Actinoplanes teichomyceticus ATCC 31121: one gene and its partner. Each later gene encodes a partner of the first gene's protein in a complex. Links are inferred from orthologs where the notes say so. Each region holds a gene or a part of one and is shown on either strand. Other genes may lie near its edges.

The links.
Region 2: the proteins of dnaG (region 1) and dnaB are in contact, whole or in part, in a crystal structure (PDB 2R6A), measured with the Geobacillus stearothermophilus proteins. The link is inferred for Actinoplanes teichomyceticus ATCC 31121 from one-to-one orthologs. Residues at the interface, in WP_049624496.1 of Geobacillus stearothermophilus: Lys456, Leu457, Leu458, Pro459, Ala460, Asn463, Ala464, Leu467, Leu535, Leu536, Ile537, Ala538, Gln544, Glu545, Asp548, Tyr549, His552; in WP_033016901.1 of Geobacillus stearothermophilus: Ser13, Glu15, Ala16, Gln18, Glu91, Leu92, Asp94, Ala95, Val96, Pro97, Thr98, Ala99, Ala100, Asn101, Tyr104, Tyr105, Ile108.

Annotation. Positions count from the first base shown.
Region 1 is NZ_CP023865.1:1,433,724-1,438,585, forward strand. What follows is about bases 1-2,877. They hold dnaG (DNA primase), read left to right. Parts: upstream 1-446; coding sequence 447-2,309; downstream 2,310-2,877. Other genes in these bases: ACTEI_RS06560 (deoxyguanosinetriphosphate triphosphohydrolase), read left to right, coding at 1-396; ACTEI_RS06570 (hypothetical protein), read left to right, coding at 2,306-2,830; ACTEI_RS06575 (ABC transporter ATP-binding protein), read left to right, coding at 2,842-2,877. In the rest of the region: more of ACTEI_RS06575, read left to right, coding at 2,878-3,765; ACTEI_RS06580 (ABC transporter permease), read left to right, coding at 3,770-4,528; ACTEI_RS06585 (ABC transporter permease), read left to right, coding at 4,557-4,862. UniProt on the Escherichia coli protein: RNA polymerase that catalyzes the synthesis of short RNA molecules used as primers for DNA polymerase during DNA replication.
Region 2 is NZ_CP023865.1:8,229,449-8,246,016, forward strand. Bases 6,713-9,650 are described here. They hold dnaB (replicative DNA helicase), read right to left. Parts: upstream 8,946-9,650; coding sequence 7,479-8,945; downstream 6,713-7,478. Other genes in these bases: ACTEI_RS37615 (hypothetical protein), read left to right, coding at 6,713-6,798; ACTEI_RS36420 (YbaB/EbfC family nucleoid-associated protein), read left to right, coding at 7,015-7,356; ACTEI_RS36430 (hypothetical protein), read left to right, coding at 9,290-9,650. Outside these bases: ACTEI_RS36390 (MogA/MoaB family molybdenum cofactor biosynthesis protein), read right to left, coding at 1-32; cyclic pyranopterin monophosphate synthase MoaC, read right to left, coding at 5-445; ACTEI_RS36400 (putative bifunctional diguanylate cyclase/phosphodiesterase), read left to right, coding at 979-3,507; ACTEI_RS36405 (glycosyltransferase 87 family protein), read left to right, coding at 3,504-4,994; ACTEI_RS36410 (TFIIB-type zinc ribbon-containing protein), read left to right, coding at 5,084-5,476; more of ACTEI_RS37615, read left to right, coding at 6,490-6,712; more of ACTEI_RS36430, read left to right, coding at 9,651-13,591; rplI (50S ribosomal protein L9), read right to left, coding at 13,771-14,220; rpsR (30S ribosomal protein S18), read right to left, coding at 14,235-14,474; ACTEI_RS36445 (single-stranded DNA-binding protein), read right to left, coding at 14,510-15,058; rpsF (30S ribosomal protein S6), read right to left, coding at 15,124-15,414; ACTEI_RS36455 (hypothetical protein), read right to left, coding at 15,709-16,568. UniProt on the Escherichia coli protein: The main replicative DNA helicase, it participates in initiation and elongation during chromosome replication. Travels ahead of the DNA replisome, separating dsDNA into templates for DNA synthesis.

The DNA of each region.
Region 1 (4,862 bases):
AAACGGATGACCAGCGTGCTGACCGGCCGGTTCGTCTCCTCCGCGGTCGGCGCCACGCACAGCCGGTACGGCACCGAGCCGATGCGCCGCTACCAGGCCGACCTGGTCGTCCCGGCCACCGCCCGGGACCAGTGCGCACTGCTCAAGGGCATGGCCTTCCGATACGTGATGCGCACCCGCGCCGCCGAGCAGCGCTACCAGCGGCAGCGCACCGTGCTGATCGAGCTGGTCGAGGCGCTCGGCCGTACGCCCGAGCGGCTGGACCCGCTGTTCCGGCCGTGCCACGCGGCCGCCCGCACCGACGCCGACGCCCTGCGGGTGATCGTGGACCAGGTGGCGTCGCTGACCGATCACGCCGCGGTGGCCTGGCACCGCGCCCTGGTCGCGCAACGGTGATCTGATTCGCCGGCGACCCTGCTGGCGATCGCCGGCCCGGGCGAGGCAGGATGTATGCCGTGGCGGGCAGGGTCAAGGACGAGGACATCGCACTGGTCCGCGACCGCACCTCGATCGCCGACGTGATCAGCGAGACCGTGACGCTGCGTTCGGCCGGGGGCGGCAACCTGAAGGGGCTGTGCCCCTTCCACGACGAGAAGACCCCGTCGTTCAACGTCTCCCCGGCCCGGAACGTGTATTTCTGCTTCGGCTGCGGCCAGGGCGGGGACGCCATCAAGTTCCTGATGGACGCGGAGCACCTGTCGTTCGTCGAGTCGGTGGAGCGGCTGGCCGGCAAGGCCGGCATCCAGCTGCGATACGACACCGACGGCTCCGCGCCGTCCGGCCCGCGCCCGCAGGTCGGGCAGCGGCAACGGCTGATCGCCGCGCACGCCTCGGCCGTCGAGTTCTACCGCGACCAGCTCGGCTCGCCCGGCGCCCGCAAGGCCCGGGAGTTCCTCGCCGAGCGCGGCTTCGGCCGGGACACGGCGGAGAAGTACGGGTGCGGCTTCGCCCCGGACTCCTGGGACGCGCTCAGCAAGCACCTGCGGCTGCGGGGCTTCACCGCCGACGAGCTGATCACCGCCGGCCTGGCCAAGACGGCCCGGTCCGGCTCGCTGATCGACCGGTTCCGCCGCCGGCTGCTCTGGCCGATCCGGGACCTCAGCGGTGACGTGATCGGGTTCGGCGCGCGGAAGCTGTTCGACGACGACGACGGCCCGAAATACCTGAACACCCCGGAGACGCCGCTCTACAAGAAGTCGCACGTGCTCTACGGCATCGACCACGCCAAGCGGGAGATCGCCAAGCGCGGCCGAGCGGTGATCGTCGAGGGGTACACCGACGTGATGGCCTGTCACGAGGCGGGCGAGCTGACCGCCGTGGCCACCTGCGGCACCGCGTTCGGGGTGGACCACATCGGGGTGCTGCGCCGGCTGCTGATGGACAGCGACAGCTTCACCGGCGAGATCATCTACACCTTCGACGGGGACGCCGCCGGGCAGAAGGCGGCGCTGCGGGCGTTCGAGGAGGACCAGCGGTTCGTCGGGCGTACCTTCATCGCGGTCAGCCCGGACAACATGGACCCGTGCGAGCTGCGCCTGGCCCGCGGCGATCTGGCGGTCCGCGACATGATCGCCGGCCGCGAGCCGCTGGTCGACTTCGCGCTGCGGCACACCATCTCCCGGTTCGACCTGGACACCGTCGAGGGCCGGGTGGAGGCGATGCGGCGCGCCGCGCCGCTGGTCGCGAAGATCAAGGACCGGGAGAAACGACCCGAGTACGCCCGCAAGCTCGCCGGTGATCTCGGCATGGACCTGGAGCCGGTGCAGCGGGCGGTGAACAACGCGCTGCGTGGCGAGGCGGCCGAGCCGCGCGCCCCGCGCCCGCAGGCGGTGGCCGACTCGCCGCAGCGGCTGGTCGAGCGCGAGGCGCTGAAGCTGGCCCTGCAGGAGCCGGTGCTGGCCGGACCGATGTTCGACGCGCTCGGGCCGGAGAACTACGCCGACCCGGTACTGGCCGCGCTGCGCGAGGCGGTGGCGCATGCCGGTGGGGCGGCGTCGGCGGCCGGCGGCGTGGTCTGGATCGAGAAGGTGCGTGACGCCTGCGCCGATCTGGCCGGACAGGGGCTGGTCAGCGAGCTGGCGGTGGAGCCGCTGCGGGTGGACGGCGTGGCCGACCCCCGCTACGTGCAGGTCACCCTGGCCCGATTGCAGGCCGGCGCGCTGACCACCCGGATCCGTGATCTCAAGTCCAAGGTCCAGCGGCTGAACCCGGTCACCCACAAGGACCAGTATCTGGCGCTCGCCGGGGAGCTCTTCTCGCTGGAACAGCAGGCCCGGGCCCTGCGTGAACAGGCGGCAGGTGGCATGTGAAGCTCTTCCGACGGCGACCCGCGTTGCCGGCCGAGTCCCGGCCCCCGCTGGAGGCGGAGGAGCGGGTGGTGGCCTGGTGCCCCTGCGAGCCGGAGGGCGTCGTGGTGGCGACGAACCGGGGCGTCTGGCTGCCGGGCGCCGAGCAGCGGCTGGGCTGGCACGAGATCCACAAGGCGGCCTGGTCCGGACGCGAACTGCGGATCACCCCGGCCGAGGTGGCCGAGGAGCGCGACGGCTACACCGTGCTGGTGGACGGCCCGGAGGCGACGTTTCTGCTGCTGGCGCCGGGGGAGGTGCCGGATCAGGTGCGGTCGCGGGTGACCCGCTCGGTGGCGTACACCACACATCACGCGTTGGAACGGGGCGGGGTGCGGGTGGTCGGCCGCCGGGTCAGCGGGCAGGACGGCCTGAGCTGGGCGGTCCGCTACGACTCGGGCACGCCGGTGGACCGGTCGGAGGTGGCCGCCGTGACCGGCGAGCTGGTCGGCGCGGCGCGAAATTCTGTCGCACCCCCTCCGTAGGGTCTCTGGATGTGACGGCACTCATCCACGCCCGCGGTCTGATCAAGCGGTTCGGCGACTTCACCGCGGTGGACGGCATCGACGTCGATGTGCAGGCCGGTGAGGCGTTCGGCTTCCTCGGGCCGAACGGCGCCGGCAAGAGCTCCACCATGCGGATGATCGGCTGCGTCTCGCCGCCCACCGACGGGGTGCTGCGCATCCTGGACATGGATCCGCGGCACGACGGCCCGCGGATCCGGGCCCGGCTCGGCGTGTGCCCCCAGCTGGACAACCTCGACGCGGAGCTGACCGTCCGGGAGAACCTGACGACCTATGCGCGCTTCTTCGGCATCCCGCGCGCGACCGCCCGTCGCCGCGCGGCCGAGCTGCTGGAGTTCGTGCAGCTCGCCGAGCGGGCCGGCAGCAAGGTGGAGCCGCTGTCCGGCGGCATGAAACGCCGGCTCACGATCGCCCGGGCGCTGGTCAACGAGCCCGACATCGTGCTGCTCGACGAGCCGACCACCGGTCTCGACCCGCAGGCGCGCCACCTGGTCTGGGAGCGGCTGTTCCGGCTCAAGCAGCAGGGTGTGACGCTGGTGCTGACCACGCACTACATGGACGAGGCGGAGCAGCTCTGCGACCGGCTGGTGGTGATGGACGGCGGCCGGATCGTCGCGCAGGGCTCGCCGCGTGAGCTGATCGAGCGGCACTCCACCCGGGAGGTGGTCGAGTTGCGGTTCGCCACCGAGGACCAGGGGTCGTACACGGGAAAGCTCGCCGGGATCGCCGCCCGGGTCGAGGTGCTGCCCGACCGGGTGCTGCTCTACGTCGCCGACGGCGACGACGCCCTGGCGGAGGTGCACCGGCGCGCGCTGGGCCCGGCCAGCGCGCTGGTCCGCCGCTCCGGGCTGGAGGACGTGTTCCTGCACCTGACCGGCCGCACGTTGGTCGACTGAACCGATGATCTCCTCGGCGTACGTACTGGAGTACCACCTCGTCAACTACCGCCGCACGTGGCGTTCCAGTGCCCTGTCCACGCTGGTGCTGCCGCTGCTGACGATGCTCGGCTTCGGGCTCGGCGTGGGCGGCTATGTGCGGACCGGGGTGGACGGCACGGCATACCTGGACTGGATCGTGCCGGGCCTGATCGCCTCCACCGCCGCGCAGACCGCGCTCGGCGAGGCCACCTGGCCGGTGATGAGCTGCTTCGAGTGGATGAGGGTGTATTTCGCGCAGGCGGCCGCGCCGCTGCGGGTGGCCGACATCCTCGGCGGTCATCTGGCCTTCATGCTGTTCCGGGTGCTGCTGACGGTCACGGCGTTCCTGCTGGTGGCCGCCATGTTCGGCACGCTGCGCTCGGGTTGGGCGCTGCTGGTGCCGGCGGTGTCCGTGCTGGTCGGCACGGCCGTGGCGGCGCCGGTGGTGGCGTACACCGCGAGCGTGCGCAGCGACAGCTACCTGGCCGTGCTGTTCCGGTTCGCGGTGCTGCCGATGTCGCTGTTCTCCGGGGTGTTCTTCCCGATCGAGTCGCTGCCGGCCGTGCTGCGCTGGGTGGCGTACGCGTTGCCGCTCTGGCACGGCGTGGACCTGACCCGCGCCGCCACGCTGGGGGTCGACCCCGGCGTGGCCGGGCTGTGGCACGTGCTCTACCTGCTCGCCTGGTGTGTGGCCGGCTGGTTCCTGGCGCACCGGCGGTTCGAGCGGCGGCTGGTGATCTGAGGATGGGAGCGACGTCGTGCTGATCCTGATGCCGAAGCTCGTGTCCTTCGAGGGCAGCGCCGGCCGGTCCGTGCGGGTCACCGAGCGCAACGTCACCGCGCTGAAGTCGGCGTACTGGCTGGTGATGATCGGTGGCCTGCTGGAGCCGGTGCTCTACCTGTTCTCGATCGGGGTGGGTGTGGGCGCCCTGATCGGCGACATCGAGCTGCCCGGCGGCCGGCTGGTCAGTTACACCGAGTTCGTCGCCCCGGCGATGCTGGCCGCCTCGGCGATGAGCGGCGCGCTGGCCGAGACCACCTTCAACTTCTTCGGGAAGATGAAGTTCATGCGGCTG
Region 2 (16,568 bases), 6.8 Mb from region 1 along the record:
ATCGTCACGGCCGGTCCTCCGGGCGTACCCAATCGCCGGTCTTGCCGCCCTGCTTGCGCAGCACCCGCACCGCTTCGATGCTGGCCGCCGGGTCCACCGCCTTGATCATGTCGATCATCGCGAGACCGGCGGTGGCCACCGCGGTGAGCGCCTCCATCTCGACCCCGGTGCGGTCGGCGGTCTTGGTGGTGGCGGTGATCTCGACCGTGTCGTCGCCGAGCACCAGCTCCACCTTGACCCCGTGCAGCCCGATCGGGTGACAGAGCGGGATCAGGTCGGGGGTGCGCTTGGCGCCCATGATCCCGGCCAGCCGGGCGACCGCGAGGGCGTCGCCTTTCGGGAGGTCGTCGGCCCGCAGGAGCTCGATCACCTCGGGGGTGGTGCGGACCGTACCGGCCGCGACGGCGCGGCGATCGCTCACCGACTTGGCGGACACGTCGACCATCCGGGCGGCGCCGGTCTCGTCGACGTGCGTCAGGTGCGTTTCCTGGGGCATACCGGGAGCTTATAGAGCGCCGGAGCCGGACACGTTCGCATCGTCGCCGGATCGGCTTCACACTTTGTCCACACCGCCTCCGTAGGGTTCCGGCACTGGCCAGAGCCGCTGCGATGACAATGAAAATTGTAATCGGCAACCCATTCTTCATCGCATTCGGTTGCCATTCGGAAACCGTCCGTAACGGCTCTCCGGGCTCTTTCCGCATTATGCGCATAACGACACGATCCGCTGGAAAACGGCATGATCGCCGCCTAACGTTCTGCCCTGTCGCGACACACCGCAGCAAACGTCGTTAGTGGACGAGAACGGTTCGGCGGGCGGACCAACCGCTCCCGGCCACGAAGCGCCAAGGGGTGAGGAGAGAGCCATGCGCGGTAGCAACGACTGGGGCTGAAAAAGACGAGGATGCGCGGAACGGCGCATATGAATAGCCTTGAACCCTGAGCTACGGCTCAGTTGCGTTCGGCGACAGGGACAGCATGTCTGACACCGGTACCAACGACGACGCGACCGATCAGCGGCTTCGGCTGCTCGTCGGTCTCGTCGTCGTGTTGGGGCTCGGCGCCGGCGCCGGCTGGGCGATCTACGCACACCGGCACCCGGGGCCCCCACCCCCGCCGATGGCGCTGGGTCTGCTCTGCGTCGCGGTGATCGCCGCCAACCGGCTGCGGGTCTACGTCCGGATGAAGTCCACCCTGAACGGCACCGCCTGGGGTGAGGTTCCGGTGCTCGTCGGCCTGACCCTGCTGCCCCCGCCGTGGGTGCTGCTCTGCGCGGTCGCCGGCCAGGCGGTCCTGAAGCTCTGGACCCGGGTCGGCACCCGCAAGACGGCGTACGCGATGGCCAAGGAGGCCCTGACCGTCAGCGCCGCGGCGGGCGCCTTCCTCGCCCTGGACATCGAGCCCGACCTGACCGCGCCGCACGCGCCGACGCTGGCCATCCTCGCCGGGCTGATCGCCTTCGCGGTGACCGACCAGGTGGTCTTCGTACCGATCATGGCGGCCGACGCGCGCACCACCATCCGGCAGGCCGCCCGGCAGAACTGGACCGGCAAGCTGATCGGCCACCTCGGCCAGTTCCTCGCCACCGTGGTCGTGCTGTGGGTGCTGTCCACCGACGCGAACGTGCTGCTCCTGCTGGTCGTTCCGCTCGTTGTGGCGTGCATGCACCTCTGGCAGTCACGCAGCGCCCGGACCCGGCAGGAACGCGAGTCCTGGCAGCGTCTCGCCAAGGCCACCGACGAGCTCAACGCCGTGGACCTGACCCAGGTCCTGCACTCGGCGACCATCCGGGCGGCGCAGATCTTCTCGGCCGCCGAGGCCGCGATCGACCTCACCGCGGAGAACGCCGACCGGTCCGTTCGCGCCACCGAGTCGCAGGTGCTCGCCGACGGCCCGCTGTCCGGCCGGCCCAGCCGGCCCGACGAGACCACGGTGGACCTCGTCGCGCACGACGGCGGGGTCCGGGTCGGGGTGCTGCGGCTGCGCTTCGGCGGGACGGTCCGGCTGACCGAGGTGGAGCAGTACAAACTGCGCACCTTCGCGTCGGCGGTCTGCACCGCGATCCGCAACGCGCAGGCGTACGCCGAACTGGCCCGGATCGCCGCGGAGAACGCGCACGCCGCCACCCACGACTCGCTCACCGGCCTGCCCAACCGCCGCCAGCTGTACGAACGGGCCGGTCGCCTGTTCTCCGACGGCGGCCACCGCAGCCTGGTGGCACTGCTGCTCATCGACCTCAACCACTTCAAGGAGGTCAACGACACGCTCGGGCACGCGGCCGGCGACGACGTGCTGTGCGAGGTGGCCCGCCGGCTGAACGAGGCGGCCGAGCCCGGTGACCTGGTCGCCCGGCTGGGCGGCGACGAGTTCGCGGTGCTGCTCACCGGGCTGCCCACGCCGGCCCTGGCCAACCACCGGGCGGCCACCATGCTCGGCGCGCTGGAGCCGAGCATCGAGGTGGAGGGAATGCGGATCACCGTGGAGGCGGCCGGCGGCATCGCGCTGGCCGCCGGCGCGGGCAGCGTCGAGGAGCTGATGCGGCGCGCCGACATCGCGATGTACCAGGCGAAACGTGCCGGCGAGCCGACCATGATCTACGCGCACGCCCGGGACACCGCGGACGTCGAGCGGCTGATGCTCACCGGTGAGCTGCGCCGGGCGGTCAGCGAGCACGAGTTCACCGTGGACTTCCAGCCGATCGTCGACCTGGGCAGCGGCGAGGTGGTCTCGGCCGAGGCGCTGGCCCGGTGGAACCATCCCGACCACGGCGACCTCAGCCCGGTGCAGTTCCTGGAGACGGTGGAACGCTCCGGGCAGCTGCCGGCGTTCGCCGACGCCGTGCTGGAGGAGTCGCTGCTGGCCATGCAGGGCTGGCGGGCGGCCGGCTTCGACCTGCCGGTGGCGGTCAACGTGTCGCCACGCAGCCTGCTCGACCCGCACTTCCCGGCCACCGTGCTGGCCCGGCTGGAACGCCACGACGTGTCCCCCGGGCAGCTGGTCCTGGAGCTCACCGAGACCCTCACGATCAGTCAGCTGGACGTGGTCGAGCGGGTGCTCGCCGAGCTGCGCAACGCCGGGATCCGGCTGGCCGTCGACGACTTCGGCACCGGGGTGTCCTCACTCTCGGTGCTCTCCCGCATCCCGGTGCACCAACTCAAGATCGATCGTGGGTTCGTGGCCGCGGTGGAGACCTCGGCAGAGGCGGCCGCGGTCGTCCGGACCACCGTCGACCTGGCCCGCAACCTGCACCTGACGGTGGTCGCCGAGGGGGTGGAGAGCGAGCCGCAGCGGCGCGCGCTGTGGGAGCTGGGCTGCCAGGCCGGGCAGGGTCACCTGTTCGCCCGGCCGCTCTCGGCGGCGCGCCTGCTCGGCACGCTGCAGCGTGGTTCCGGCGGCCGTCCCGGAGTGCTGGCGACGGCCCTGCACGACGCCGGCGCCGTGGTGCGGATGCCGGCTCGCCGGTCGGCCGGGTCGGGGAGATCCTCTCTGCCACACTTGCCGGCGTGACGAAACCCGCCGGCGGACCGCTCGGGCGCATCGACCGGGCCGCCGGTGGACTCGCGGCCGACCTCGGGCTGTACCTGATCTCCGCGGTGTTCGCCCTGGTCACCGGTGTGACGTCGACCCTGGAGCCGCACCGCGCCTGGGGCCTGATCGCCGTCTGGGGCTATGCGCTCGCCACCCTCGTGGTGGCCGTCCAGCTGTTGCTGCGCCGTTCCGGCGACCGGGTCCGGGCCGGGCTGGCCTGGCTGACCTGGGCGGCCGTCGCCCTGCTGCCGCTGGTCGTCGAGGCGGTGCAGCGGGCCGGCGGGCGTACCGGCCGGGCACAGGAGGAGGTGCTGGTCGTCGAGGCGATGGGCCGGTCTCTGCTGGAGCACGGCACGCCGTACCTGAGCCGTTCCGAGATCGCCGCGCTCGCGGTCGACGAGCGCCTGCTGGGCTACCGCCCCTACCAGCCCGGGATGGCCGTCTTCGGCCTTCCGCGCGCGCTCGCCGGCGAGCACTGGTGGACCGACGCGCGGATCTGGTTCGCGATCACCGCGGTGGTCGCGGTGGGCGGGGCCGTCGCCGTCCTGCGCCGCTCCCACCCCTTTCCGGTACGAGCGATCCAGGCCGCGACCGTCCTCCCGGTGACCGCGCTGACGCTGGCCACCGGCGGCGACGACATCCCGGTGCTGGCGCTGTGCCTGCTGGCGCTGGCCCTCGCCGCCACCGGCCGGTACGGCTGGTCCGGCGTCGCGGTCGGGGCCGCCGCGGCGGCGAAGCTGTTCGCCCTCCCGGTCGTCGCCGTGCTGGCCGTCCTGTCCCTGGCCGGTCGGTGGGCTGCCCCGGCGGTCGGCCGGGGTGCCGTGACCACCGGCACGGGTGCCGTGACCACCGGCACGGGTGCCCTGACCACCGGCACGGGCGCCCTGACCACCGGACCAGGTGCCGTGACCACCGGGGCAGGCGGCGTGACCACCGGGCCGGGTGCCGTGACCACCGGGGCCGGCGGGGCCACCGGGGCCGGCGGGGCGGCCGGGGCGGGCGGCGTGACCACCGGGCCGGGCGCCGTGGCCGCCGGCCGGGGGCGTCGGATGCTGCCGCCCGCGCTGGGCCTGCCGGTGCTCGCCCTGCTGCCGCCGCTGCTGGTGAACGCCGACTCGCTGCTGGAGAACGTGGTCCGCTTCCCCCTCGGGCACGGCCTGGTGAGCAGCCCGGCGCAGTCGCCGTTCCCCGGCTATCTGATCGCGCAACACCTGCCCGGCGGTCGCCTCCTGGCCGCCGCCCTGCTCGCCGCGGCCGCCCTGGTGATCGCTTGGCGGCTGCTGCGCCGGCCACCCCGCGACGCCGGCACAGCCGCACTGTACTGCGGCTGGGGCCTGCTCGCGGCGATCCTGCTGATGCCCACCACCCGGTTCGGATATCTGCTCTACCCGGCGGCGCTGCTGCTCTGGGCCCCGGTGCTGCGCGCCCCGGCCGGCAGCGCGGAACGGCCCCTCCCGGCACCCTGACCTGGCCCCGGACCCGAACGTGTACAGGAAGCACACAGCTTCTTCGGCCCCACGGCATGACACCGCCTTGTACCGTCAATGGAATGCAGATGCAGATGACCTGTCCCAAGTGCCACGGTGAGATGCGGGTCTACGAGCGCAGCGGCGTCACGATCGACCAGTGCACCGAGTGCCGCGGCATCTACCTCGACCGCGGTGAGCTGGAGAAACTTTTCGCGGCCGAGGCCAGCTACAACCGATCCGCGCCGGCGCCGGGCCCCGCCGCCCACACCCCGCCGCCCCCGCCTCCGCCCCCGCACGGCGGGCACGGCTACATTCCGCCGCCCCCGCCGCCGCCCGCCTACGGCGCCCCGGTCCACCACGCGCCGGCCGCGCACTACCCGCCGCCGGTGCCGCAGTACGGACATCACGGCCACTACCGCGCCTACGGGCACCACGGCCACTACCGCCGTCGCAGCTTCCTGCACGACCTGTTCGACTGACGGTTCGTTCGGGCTCGGCCCGTGGCGTTCCACTGACCGCCTCGGGCACTTCGCCCGGCCCGACCACTCAGGCGGGCGTGCCGCGCTCGGGCCGGACAGCCCGACCGCTCAGGCGGGCGCGCCGCGGCTCGGGCCGGACAGCTCGAGCCGACGGGCGCGGCGGCGGACGGCCGGGTCGCGGAGCCGGCGTTCCTGCGACCGGTTCGACGACTCAGGCCTTCGCGCGCACCGTGAGGCCTTCGCGCGCACCGTGAGGCCTTCGCGCGCACCGTGAGGCCTTCGCGCGCACCGTGAGGCCTTCGCCGGCACCGTGAGGCCTTCGCCGGCACCGTGGGGCCTCCGCTCCGGTCTCGTGGCCGGAACGGAGGCCCCACGCGCTCTCCCGCTGGACCGGGGAGCCGTCCGGGCCGCATGCGCGGGCCTGCAAGGCTGGTGGCATGGCGCTGCCGGGCGCCCACGGCCTGGTCCGAGCACTCGACGCGGCGCCTACTCCGGGGTGAACGGGTTCGTCGCCGGGCTCAGCGACCACGACCTCCTCCCCCCTCCGGCCGTCCCGGATGGAGCCGCGCCGACCTGCTCTTCCACCTCACCGGAGATGCCCCGCGTGCGCTGGCCACCCCGAGCCGGGCGCCGGTGGACACGGATGTCGTCGGCTACTGGCGTACGCGATCCGGTTCTTCCGGCAGCGAAGCCGCCGGCGCTCATGCCCGCTGGATCCGTCGCTGCGCCGCGGCTTTCGACCGCCCCGGCGGCATCGTCACGCTCTGATCGACCCCCGCCCCGGCCGCGGTCCGGGCGACCGCCGCCCAGGCCGGCGGTGACGTTCCCACCATCGCAAGCGCAGCCGAGGTCGCCGGCACGGTCGTGGCCGCCGGCGCACCGGCGGCCACCAACGGGTCCGCGACCCTCGGCCACCCGGAACCGCCAGCACACCCGGAACCGCCAGCGGAACCGCAGCCTCGGCTGCCGGCACAGCCGCGCCGGTCGGCTCACCCGAGGACGGGCGACGGGTGATGACCCAGGGATTGGTACTCGCCCTTTCGGACTTTTTCGCCACCCTGATAACCGAGGCGTTCCTGCACCATGTGGATCTGCTCGGTAACCGGTCAGTGCACCCTCGACCATCCGATTCGGCGATGGACGTGGCGGTCACCACGATCACCGGCCTGCTGGGTGACACCGAACTGCCCGCGAATGGGGACGGCCGAGAGCTGTCACTGAAGTGCGCCGGCCGGATGGCGTTGACCGAGAGCGACCGTCGGCTGCTCGGTCCCGCCACGGCGGCCCTTCCCATGCTTGGCACGTCGACCAGCGGCAACTGAGCCGGGCCAGCCCGTCACCGTCCCTCGACGCCACCTACCACAGTGGCCTTTGTCACGCTACGTGACCACAAATTGGAGTCGTTCGGTCACTTACGAGTGAACCATTTCGATAGGTCTCTTTTTTCGTTCGCGTTACGAAGTCACTGGAATACGCAACGTCGCGGATCTTGGGTATTCTCACGTCGCCCCCCTGTCACGGCGAACGGAGGAACAACCGTGACTGAAATCGCTGAGCGCGCGGCGAACCAGGCGCTACGGACCGACTTGGAAGACGTCTACGGCCGCTACGAGGAGCTCCGCTCCGGAGTGGACGAACTGCAGCGCAGCCTGGCCACCATGCAGGTGAGCGCGGAGTCCCCGGACGGCGTCGTGCACGCCACCGTGAATGCCGACGGCGAGCTCGTCGACCTGCGGCTCGACCAGCAAGCCTGCCGCGAGTGGAACGTCGACACCCTGGCCCGGATCATCGTCGAGACGGTGCAGCACGCTGCCGCCGGCAAGCACCGGCAGGTCGAACGGCTGGTCACCACGCACCGCCCGCCGGACGAGGCGGCCTGACCCCAGCCGCCGCAGCCGCGCCCGTCGCGGCTGCGGCCGGACGCCCGCCGTACGCCGGACGGGGGCCGCGGTTCTGCCGCGACCCGGCGTGCCACGGGCGTCCACCCGCGGTGGAATGCGGGTTAGATGGCCATGTCGACGAAACGGGACAGGTGCAGCTGCGCCGCCACCGTGATCGTGTCGGTCGGCCCGTTACGGTGCTTGGCCACGATGAAGTCGGCCTCGCCGGCCCGCGGGGACTCCTTGTCGTAGTAGTCGTCGCGGTGCAGCAGGATCACGACGTCGGCGTCCTGCTCGATCGAGCCGGACTCACGCAGGTCGGAAAGCTGGGGCCGCTTGTCGGTCCGCTGCTCCGGGCCACGGTTCAGCTGGCTGACGCCGATCACCGGGCACTCGATCTCCTTGGCCAGCAGCTTGAGACCACGCGACAGCTCGGAGACCTCCTGCTGACGGCTCTCGGTCTTCTTCGGCGAGGACATCAGCTGGAGATAGTCGATGACCAGCAGCTTGAGGTTGTGCCGCTGCTTGAGCCGGCGCGCCTTGGCCCGGATCTCCATCAGATTCATGTTGGGCGTGTCGTCGACGAAGATGGGCGCCTCGCTGATCTCGCCCATCCGCCGAGCCAGCTTGGTCCAGTCGTCGTCGGAGAGCTGACCGGACCGGAGGGTGTGCAGCGGCACCCGCGCCTCCGCGGAGAGCAACCGCATCACCATCTCGATCTTGCTCATTTCCAGCGAGAAGATGGCGCTGGCGCAGCCGTGCCGGATCGCGGCGTTGCGGGCGAAGTCCATGCTCGCGGTCGACTTGCCCAGACCCGGACGGCCGGCGACGATGATCAGCTGACCCGGGTGCAGGCCGTTGAGCAGCCGGTCCAGGTCGTTGAAGCCGGTCGGGACGCCGGTCATCACGCCACCCGCGGCGCCGACCGCCTCGATCTCGTCCAGGGTCGGCTGCAGCATGTCGCCGAGCGCGGCGAAGTCCTCGCTGACCCGTTTCTCGGTCACGTCGTAGATCGCCTGCTGGGCCAGGTCGACGATGTCGTCCACGTCGCGGCCGCCGTTGCCGCCCGTGCCGTAGCCGAGCTGGACGATCCGGGTGCCCGCCTCGACCAGCCGGCGCAGGATCGCCCGCTCCGAGACGATCCGGGCGTAGTAGGAGGCGTTGGCCGCGGTCGGCACGCTCTCGATCAGCGTGTGCAGATAGGGCACGCCGCCGACCCGCTGCAGGTCACCGCTGTCGGCCAGGGCCGCCGCCACGGTCAGCGCGTCGGCCGGCTCACCCCGCCCGTACAGGTCCAGGATGACGTCGTAGATGGTGGCGTGCACCGGCCGGTAGAAGTCGTTGGTCTTGAGGATCTCGACCACGTCGGCGATCGCGTCCTTGGACAGCAGCATGCCGCCCAGCACGCCCTGCTCGGCCGCGACGTCCTGCGGCGGCGCCTTGTCGAACTGCCCACCGTTCGTCGGCCCGGAACGGCCGAACCCGCCGCTCTGGGGTCCCCCGGTCGGCTGAGCCGGGGGACGCGGATCCGGACGTGCGTCGTCGGTGATCGACACCGGGACATCCCCCTTAATTGACCATGCCGCCATCACGATCGAACAACCCTCGGACGACTCCTTCGGCCGAGTCCGTGGCTACTTCAGCAGATCCGGTCGATCAGAGGGCTGGACCACTGTACGAACCCCGTCACGACCAGCCCAACTGCCACGGTGGACGAGTCTTGGGACAACCTGTGGACAGGTGGCCCTCAGCTGTGGGCAGCCCTGTGCACAGCATGTGGACAACTCCTGGGGAAAGACCTCCAGCAGCACTTTTCTGGCTCCTTCCTGTGGAGGGCAGAAAAGCTGATGGATCTGCGGATTTACCGGGTCGGGTGAGCAAGCTGTCGCTGTGAGGCGTTGCGGTTCCGTCTCCGGCACGTCACCCTTTTCAGGTGGACCAACGGGAGTGGGACTACGGCGCCCGCATGTCGCGCGACAGGCGCGCTGCGGAGGCTTGGCCCACCCGGGAATCGGAGATCGACGAAACCGAGCCGCGCTGGTCCGCGCTCACCGACACCGGCAGCATGACGCCCAGCCCCGAGGCCCTCACCTGGCAGCGCCGGGCGGACGCCTGGGCGCAGCAGAGCGAGATCGAGCCGTACTCGGATGGTGGCGGCCAGGCCGTCGAGCCGGCGAATCGCTGGTCCGAGGTGGCCTCCACCGGCCGGCCCACCTTCCCGGCCGACGGCGTCGGCTGGCGCACCCAGACCTCGGAGTGGCGGGCCACCGGCGCGCGCTGGCGGCAGACCACCGAGTGGCGCTCCTCCACCGGATCACACGTCTGGCGTTCCACCACCGAGGCGTGGCAGTCCGGGCAGGACGCGGAGAGCACGCCCGATCGCGCGACCATCTCCGGCACCGCGTGGCCGACGCCGGAGCAGGAGGTCGGCGCCGGCCGGGACCTCCCGTCCAGCCGGTCGGACACCCCGTCCTGGCGGCGCGACGCGGACGCCGGGCGGGCCGCGACCACCCCGGTCGAGCAGACCTGGAGCAGCTCCGGCACGCCGTCCTGGCAACAGCCGTCGGCATCGACGCCGTCCTGGCAGCAACCGTCGGCATCGACCCCGTCCTGGCAGCAATCCTCCGCGCAGACGCCCTCGTGGCGGCAGTCCGCCTCCACCCCGGCCCCGTCGTGGCAGCAGCCCTCCGCGTCGACGCCCTCGTGGCAGCAGTCCGGCCGCACCCCGTCCTGGCAGCAGCCCTCGTCGCCGTCGTGGCAGCGGTCCGCCGAGAGCGCCACCCCGTCCGGGTCGTGGAGCGACGCGCGCCACACCCCCGGGGAGAACACCACCGACGTCGGCGGCTGGGAGCGGTCCGACGGTCCCGGCTGGCAGGCCGGTCCCCGTGACGACGGCCGGCACTTCGTCCGGGAGGACGACCGTGCCGCCTGGCGGCGCGGCGCCGACACCGAGTGGTCCACCCGGCGGGGCCGCCGACGCGCGCCCGAGCCGGATACCCAGCCCGCCGGGGGCACCGGCTGGACCAGCACCGCCGACACCGACGACTGGGCCGGGCACACCGACACCGGCAGCATCCCGCTCGCGCCCGGCTCGCCGGCTCCCGACCCGGTCCCGCCGGCCCCGTCCCGGGGCAGCCGCTCCAGCCGCCGCGGCTACGACGCCGACCGGGCGGAACCGCTGGCCTCCCCGCGCCGCCGGCGCTCCGCTGAACACGACCGCGGCCAAGCCGCGGAACAGGACGGATACCCGGCTCAGGGCTCCGGCGCCGCCTACGGCGAGCGCGGCGGTCAGACCCCGATCCGGTACGGCGTACGCCCCGAGTCCTCCACCCGCCTGTCCCGCCGCGCCGCGCCGGACGACGCCCCGTCGCCGGACGTCAGCGGCCGGATCCGTGCCGAGGGCGCCGCCGCCTCCGGTGGCCTGCCCGAGCGCGAGCGCGGCACCGGCCGGCGCGCCCGGCGGACGCAGCGCTACAACGCGAACGCGACGGACTGGCGTGAGGACACCGCCTCCTGGGACGCCGAGCCGGACACCAGCAACTGGACGCGCGACCCGGACACCGGGCAGTGGAGCCGGGCCGAGGACGACCCCCGCGTCCTGGCCTGGCGGGCCGAGGCGGCTCGCCGCGAGGAGATGAAGCGGCGGGGCGGCACCGCGCCGCCACCCGAGCCGGCCGGCGCGGACGGCTGGGGTGGCGGCGGACGACGCAGCCGGCGCGACGACGAGCCGTCCGGCCCGATCGGTGGGGTGCCCGGCGGGCCGCTGCCGAGCAGCGCGATCCCGGACGACCCGCGCCAGCGCAGCGCCATGCCGGGCCCGGCCACCCCGCGCAGCGCCATGCCCGGCCCGGCTGCCCCGCGCAGCGCCATGCCCGGCAGCGGCGCTGCCTGGTCCGGCGGCGCGATGCCCGGCCCGGCGACGCCCCGCAGCGCGATGCCGGACGGTGGCGGCGCCTCGTGGACCGGAGCCGGCCAGTCCGATCCGTACACGTCCGGCCGCTTCCGCGGGGCCGGCGACCCGGACGACTACCGGGCCGGACCGGGCGCTCCCACGGCGTACGGCAACGGGCTCGGAAATGACGGCGGCGGAGGCCGCCGCCGCGCACCTGAACCGCCGCCGGACGCCTGGTCCGAGCCTCCCGGGCGCCGGTCGGTCGGCCCGGACGACGATTACGCCACCGGCGGTTGGCGGCCGGGGCCGTTGCCGCCCCGGCAGGAAGCGCCGCGTGAGCTGCCCGCCGGCCGGTCCGGTGACTGGGACGAGCCCGGTTACGGCACTCCGCAGCCGCGTGCGCTGCCGGCCGGCCGCACCTCGTGGTCGGACTCCCCGCGCGTGCCGCGGCAGACCGGTTACGACGCCGAGCCGGACGGCGCCGCCTGGCCGGAGCCGGACCGGGCCCCGCGCCGCACCGGTTACGGCGCCCCGGAGACCGACGGCTCGACCTGGTCCGACCAGCGCCGGATGAGCGGCGGCCGCGAGTTACCCGGCCCGTCCCACGGCGCCCGGGAACTCCCCGCCGGCCCACCGCGGCGGGACGACGAGGGCTCGTGGCGGAACGGCTACGGCGGCGACCCGTCGTGGCGTGACACCGGCCGCCGTGACACGCGCAAGCCCGCCTACGGCGCCCAGCGCGAGCTTCCCGGCGGCCCGCCGTCCTGGTCACCGGAGGCTTCCGACGACGGTGTGGACCGCTACGAATCCCCGCGCCGCCGCGACGACCGCGACGACCCGCCCTTCGGTGGCCGGGGCCGCGACGACTGGCGTGGCCCCGGCGGCCCCGCCACCGGAACATCCTGGAACGGTGACAACGGACCGGCTCCGGGCTGGAGCGGCTCGGGACCGGGCGACGGCGGTCACCGCCGCGGCACGGCCCCGGATCCCGGTCACCGCAACGGCGGCGCGCCGGACGGGGGCGGCTGGCGCGCCGGAGCCGACAACGTCGCCCCGACCTCCGGTCCCGCCCCGGGCGGCGCCTGGCGCGCCGGCCTCGACGGCGGCGCCGACGCGGCTCCGGTCTCCGGCTCTGCGGGGTACCGGGCCACCGCCGGTGGCGACTGGCGTACCGGGACGAGCGGCGGCGCCGCCGCTCCGGTGTCCGGTTATCGCGCCACCGCGAGCGCCGACTGGCGGGCCGGCATCGACGGCGGATCAGCTCCCGACGGGACCGCGGCACCCGATGCGGCCGGCGGCGCCGGCGTTCCCGGCAGCGCCCGGCGCCCCGGCGCCGAGGGCTTCCCCGGGCCCGGCAGCGCCCGGCGCCCCGGCACGAACGGCGTCCCGGCGCCGGGCGGCGTCCCGGCACCCGGCGGCGACTGGCGCGCCGCACTCAACGAGGCCGCCACCGCACCCGGCGGAGCCCCGGCTGCGAGCACGGACCGGAGGAGCGGGCTCAACGGCGGCACCGCAGCCGGCGGCACCGCACCCCCGGGTGCGGACTGGCGCGCGGCACTCAACGGCGCCACCAGCGTCGCGCCCACCTCGGGCGCGGCCGGCTACCGCGCCACCGCCACCGGTACCGACTGGCGGGCCGACGTGAGCACGGCGCCCGTCTCCGGCGCCGCCGCGGTCCCCGGCAGCACCGGCTACCGCCCGAACGCCGCTCCGGCCGCCGACGACTGGCGTCGTGACCTCAGCGCGGACCTGGTCGACGGCGAGCCGCAGCGTTTCAGCACCTCGGACTTCCCGCCCTTTCGGCCGAGCGGCTCCGCGGCGGTCTCCGGCGGCGCGAACCTGGCCCTGAGCGCCACCTCGGTGATCGCCGCGTCGCCGGACGCCGCACCGGAGGCCGACACCTCCTGGCCACCGCGCCGCGCCACGAGCAGCGCCTTCTTCGAGAACACCGGCGCCTACGAGCGGCGCCCGGTCAGCAGCGCCCTGCTCTCCGGCCAGCCGAACGACCTGCTCAACCCGGACGACGAGGAGGACGAGGAGACCTCGACCAGCCCGCTCGCCGCGGTCGGATACACGGTCGTCTGGTACGGCGTGCCGGTGGTCCTCTTCGTCGCCGGCATGCTGCTGCTGAACAGCGGCCAGCGCGCGCACGCTCTGCAGACGCTCGCCAACGCCGCGCCGGAGTTCGGCATCTCGCTGGCGCTGAGCATCGTCGTCGCCTTCGGCCTGCGTTTCGCCACCACGGCGTGGAAGTCCGCGAGCGTCGGCCTGGCCGCGGCCGTCGTCGGCGGTGGCCTGGCCACGGTGCTGAGCTCGGCGATCACCGGCAACAGCCTCAGCTGACCCGCTTCCCCGTCGTGCCCGGGCCCGTGTCCGCTCGGCGCCCGTGTCCGCTCGGCCCTGACCCGCATCTCTGCGCGGTCTTCGTGCCCGGCCATCCCGCCGCTCACCGAGCCGGACAGCGCAAACACGAACGGCGCGCCGGGGCTGAGCCCGGCGCGCCGTACGCGGTGGTGCGAGAACTACTTGGCGGCGACCACGTTCACCGGGAACGTGGCGGTCACCTCGGGGTGCAGCTTGACCTGGACGTTGTACGAGCCCGTGGTCTTGATGTGACCCGGCAGCTCGAGACGACGACGGTCCAGCGACGGACCACCGGCGGCCTTGACCGCGTCCACGATCTCGGCCGGGGTGATCGAGCCGAACAGGCGGCCGCCGTTGCCGGAGCGCGCGCTCAGCGTGACCTTGAGGCCGGACAGCTGGTCCTTGACCTCGTTCGCCTGGCCCAGGTCCCGGATCTCGCGCGCCTCGCGGGCCCGCTTGATGACCGCGACCTGCTTCTCGGCGCCCTTGGTCCACTGGATCGCGAAGCCCTGCGGCAGCAGGTAGTTACGGCCGTAGCCGTTCTTCACCTCGACGATGTCGCCGGGGGTGCCGAGACCCGACACCTCCTGAGTGAGGATGATCTTCATCTGGGTGACCCTCCTCAGCGCGCCGTCGCCGTGTACGGCAGGAGCGCCATCTCGCGCGCGTTCTTGACCGCGCGGGCGATCTGCCGCTGCTGCTGCGAGGTCACACCGGTGACGCGGCGGGCACGAATCTTGCCGCGGTCCGAGATGAACTTCCGCAGAAGCGCGGTGTCCTTGTAGTCGATGTAGGTGATCCCGTCCTTGTCGAGCGGGTTCACCTTCTTCTTCGGCTTGCGAAGCGCCGCAGCCTTAGCCATTGCTCTTACTCCTGAACTCAAGAAAGCCCGAGGGCTTAGAAGGGAGGCTCGTCGTCGAACGAGGAGTTGCCGCCGGAGCGGCCGCTGGAGGCCGGGGCCGCCGACGCCCAGGGGTCGTCGAAGTCGTTGTTGCTCCGGCCGCCGCCACCGCTGTTGCCGCCGCCGAACTGCTGGCGGTTACCGCCGCCGGAGGCGCCGAAGCCACCCCCGCCGCCGGAACGGCTCATCTTCTGCACCTTGGCCGTGGCGTACCGCAGAGACGGGCCGATCTCGTCGACCTCGAGCTCCATGACGGTGCGCTTCTCTCCCTCTTTGGTGTCGTAGCTGCGCTGGCGCAGCCGCCCCTGCACGATCACCCGAGCGCCGCGCTGCAGCGACTCGGACACGTGCTCGGCGGCGTCACGCCAGATGCTGCACGAGAGGAACAGTGGCTCGCCGTCTTTCCATTCGCCCGACTGCCGGTCCAGAGTCCGCGGGGTGGAAGCGATGCGGAACGAACAGACCGCCGCACCCGAATTGGTGAAGCGCAGCTCAGGGTCGTTGACCAGGTTGCCAACCACCGTGATTACGGTTTCTCCAGCCATGAAACTTCTCCTCGCCGCTCAAGTCGTTGACGCAAAGGGTCTCAGGACCCTCTGACAAAAACGCCTCAGCGGGTCTCGGGACGGATGACCTTGGTCCGCAGGATGGACTCGTTGAGCCGGAGCTGACGGTCCAGCTCGGCCACGGCCTCGGGCGTCGCCTGCAGGTCGACGACCGCGTAGATACCCTCAGCCTTCTTGTTGATCTCGAACGAGAGCCGGCGACGGCCCCACACGTCGAGCTTCTCCACCGAGCCACCCGCGGTCCTGATCACGTTCAGGTACTGGTCGAGCGACGGGGCCACGGTGCGCTCCTCGAGCGAAGGGTCGAGGATCACCATGAGTTCGTAATGACGCAAGACATTCACCTCCTGTGGGCTATGCGGCCACGGTCTCTCCGTGGCAGGAGGTCTTGTGTCGAACGCAGAAGAAAGCCGTGGGAGAGACGACGCCCACGGCGGAAAGTCTGCGAACCGAGCCAGCATACCCAGGCTGGGCGCTCCAACCCAAAACGAAGACCCCGTCCGTGGACGGGGTCCTCGTGCCGCAGAGCCGCGGGGCGCCCGGTCCGGTTCGTTGGGTGGGACCTGGGGAGGAACGACCACACCGATGAGGTGGACGCGGTCGCCCCGCGGAGCCTTACGAACAGAAGCTTACGCCACATTTGCCCTTGATGCACGTTGCGACACGATTGCCCGAATAGCGGCGATCAGCACGCCCAGCGTGCACACCGTCGCGATCACCCCGAGCAGCCCGATCGGCCGGCCGGTCCGGATCGGCTGGATCGCGGCGACCGGCTCCGCCGCCGGGGTGGTCACACGGTCCGGGTCCGCCGCGGGAGCCTCCCCGGGGGTCGCCCGGACCGGGTCAGCGGCGGGCGGGCCGGCCGCCGGGACCCGGTCGGCGGCGGGCAGCGGGTCGCGGGCCGCGGGCGGCGTCACCACGCTCCTCGGGACCCCGGCCTGCGACGTACGCGGGATCCGCTCCCTGCTCTTCGCCGCGGCGGCCGGCGCCCCGGCGATGGCCGCACCGGCGGGTGTCCGCGCCCGCACCGTCCGGCGCTCGCCGGCCGCCCGCCGCTGGCCCGAAGCGCCCGCGCCCGCCGCGTGCCGCATCGGCCGGGAGCGCGGCGCCCCGGTCGCCGGCGCGGCCGGACCGGCGACCGGCGCGGCCGCCGCCGGATCGGACATGACCGACGGGCGCGAGGCGGAGTCGGAGTCGTCGGACGCCGCGTCCGGGGCGGCCGCCGGGTCCGAGGGCACCGCGGTGACCATCATCGGCACCGGCTCGTCGGACTCCGGGCAGTCCGGGGCGAGCACCACCGGCGTGGTCCCGCGCCGGAACACCACCTCGGCGGCGCCGTCGTCCGGGATGACGCCCCGTGGCGTGCCGCCCAGCTCCAGGCGGGCGTCGTGGCCGGTCCGGTTGATCACGTGCAGCGTGCTCTCGGCGGGTACCGTCACGCTCTCCACGCTGGGCTGCGACCCGCAGGCGACGCCGAGCGCGCCGCCGC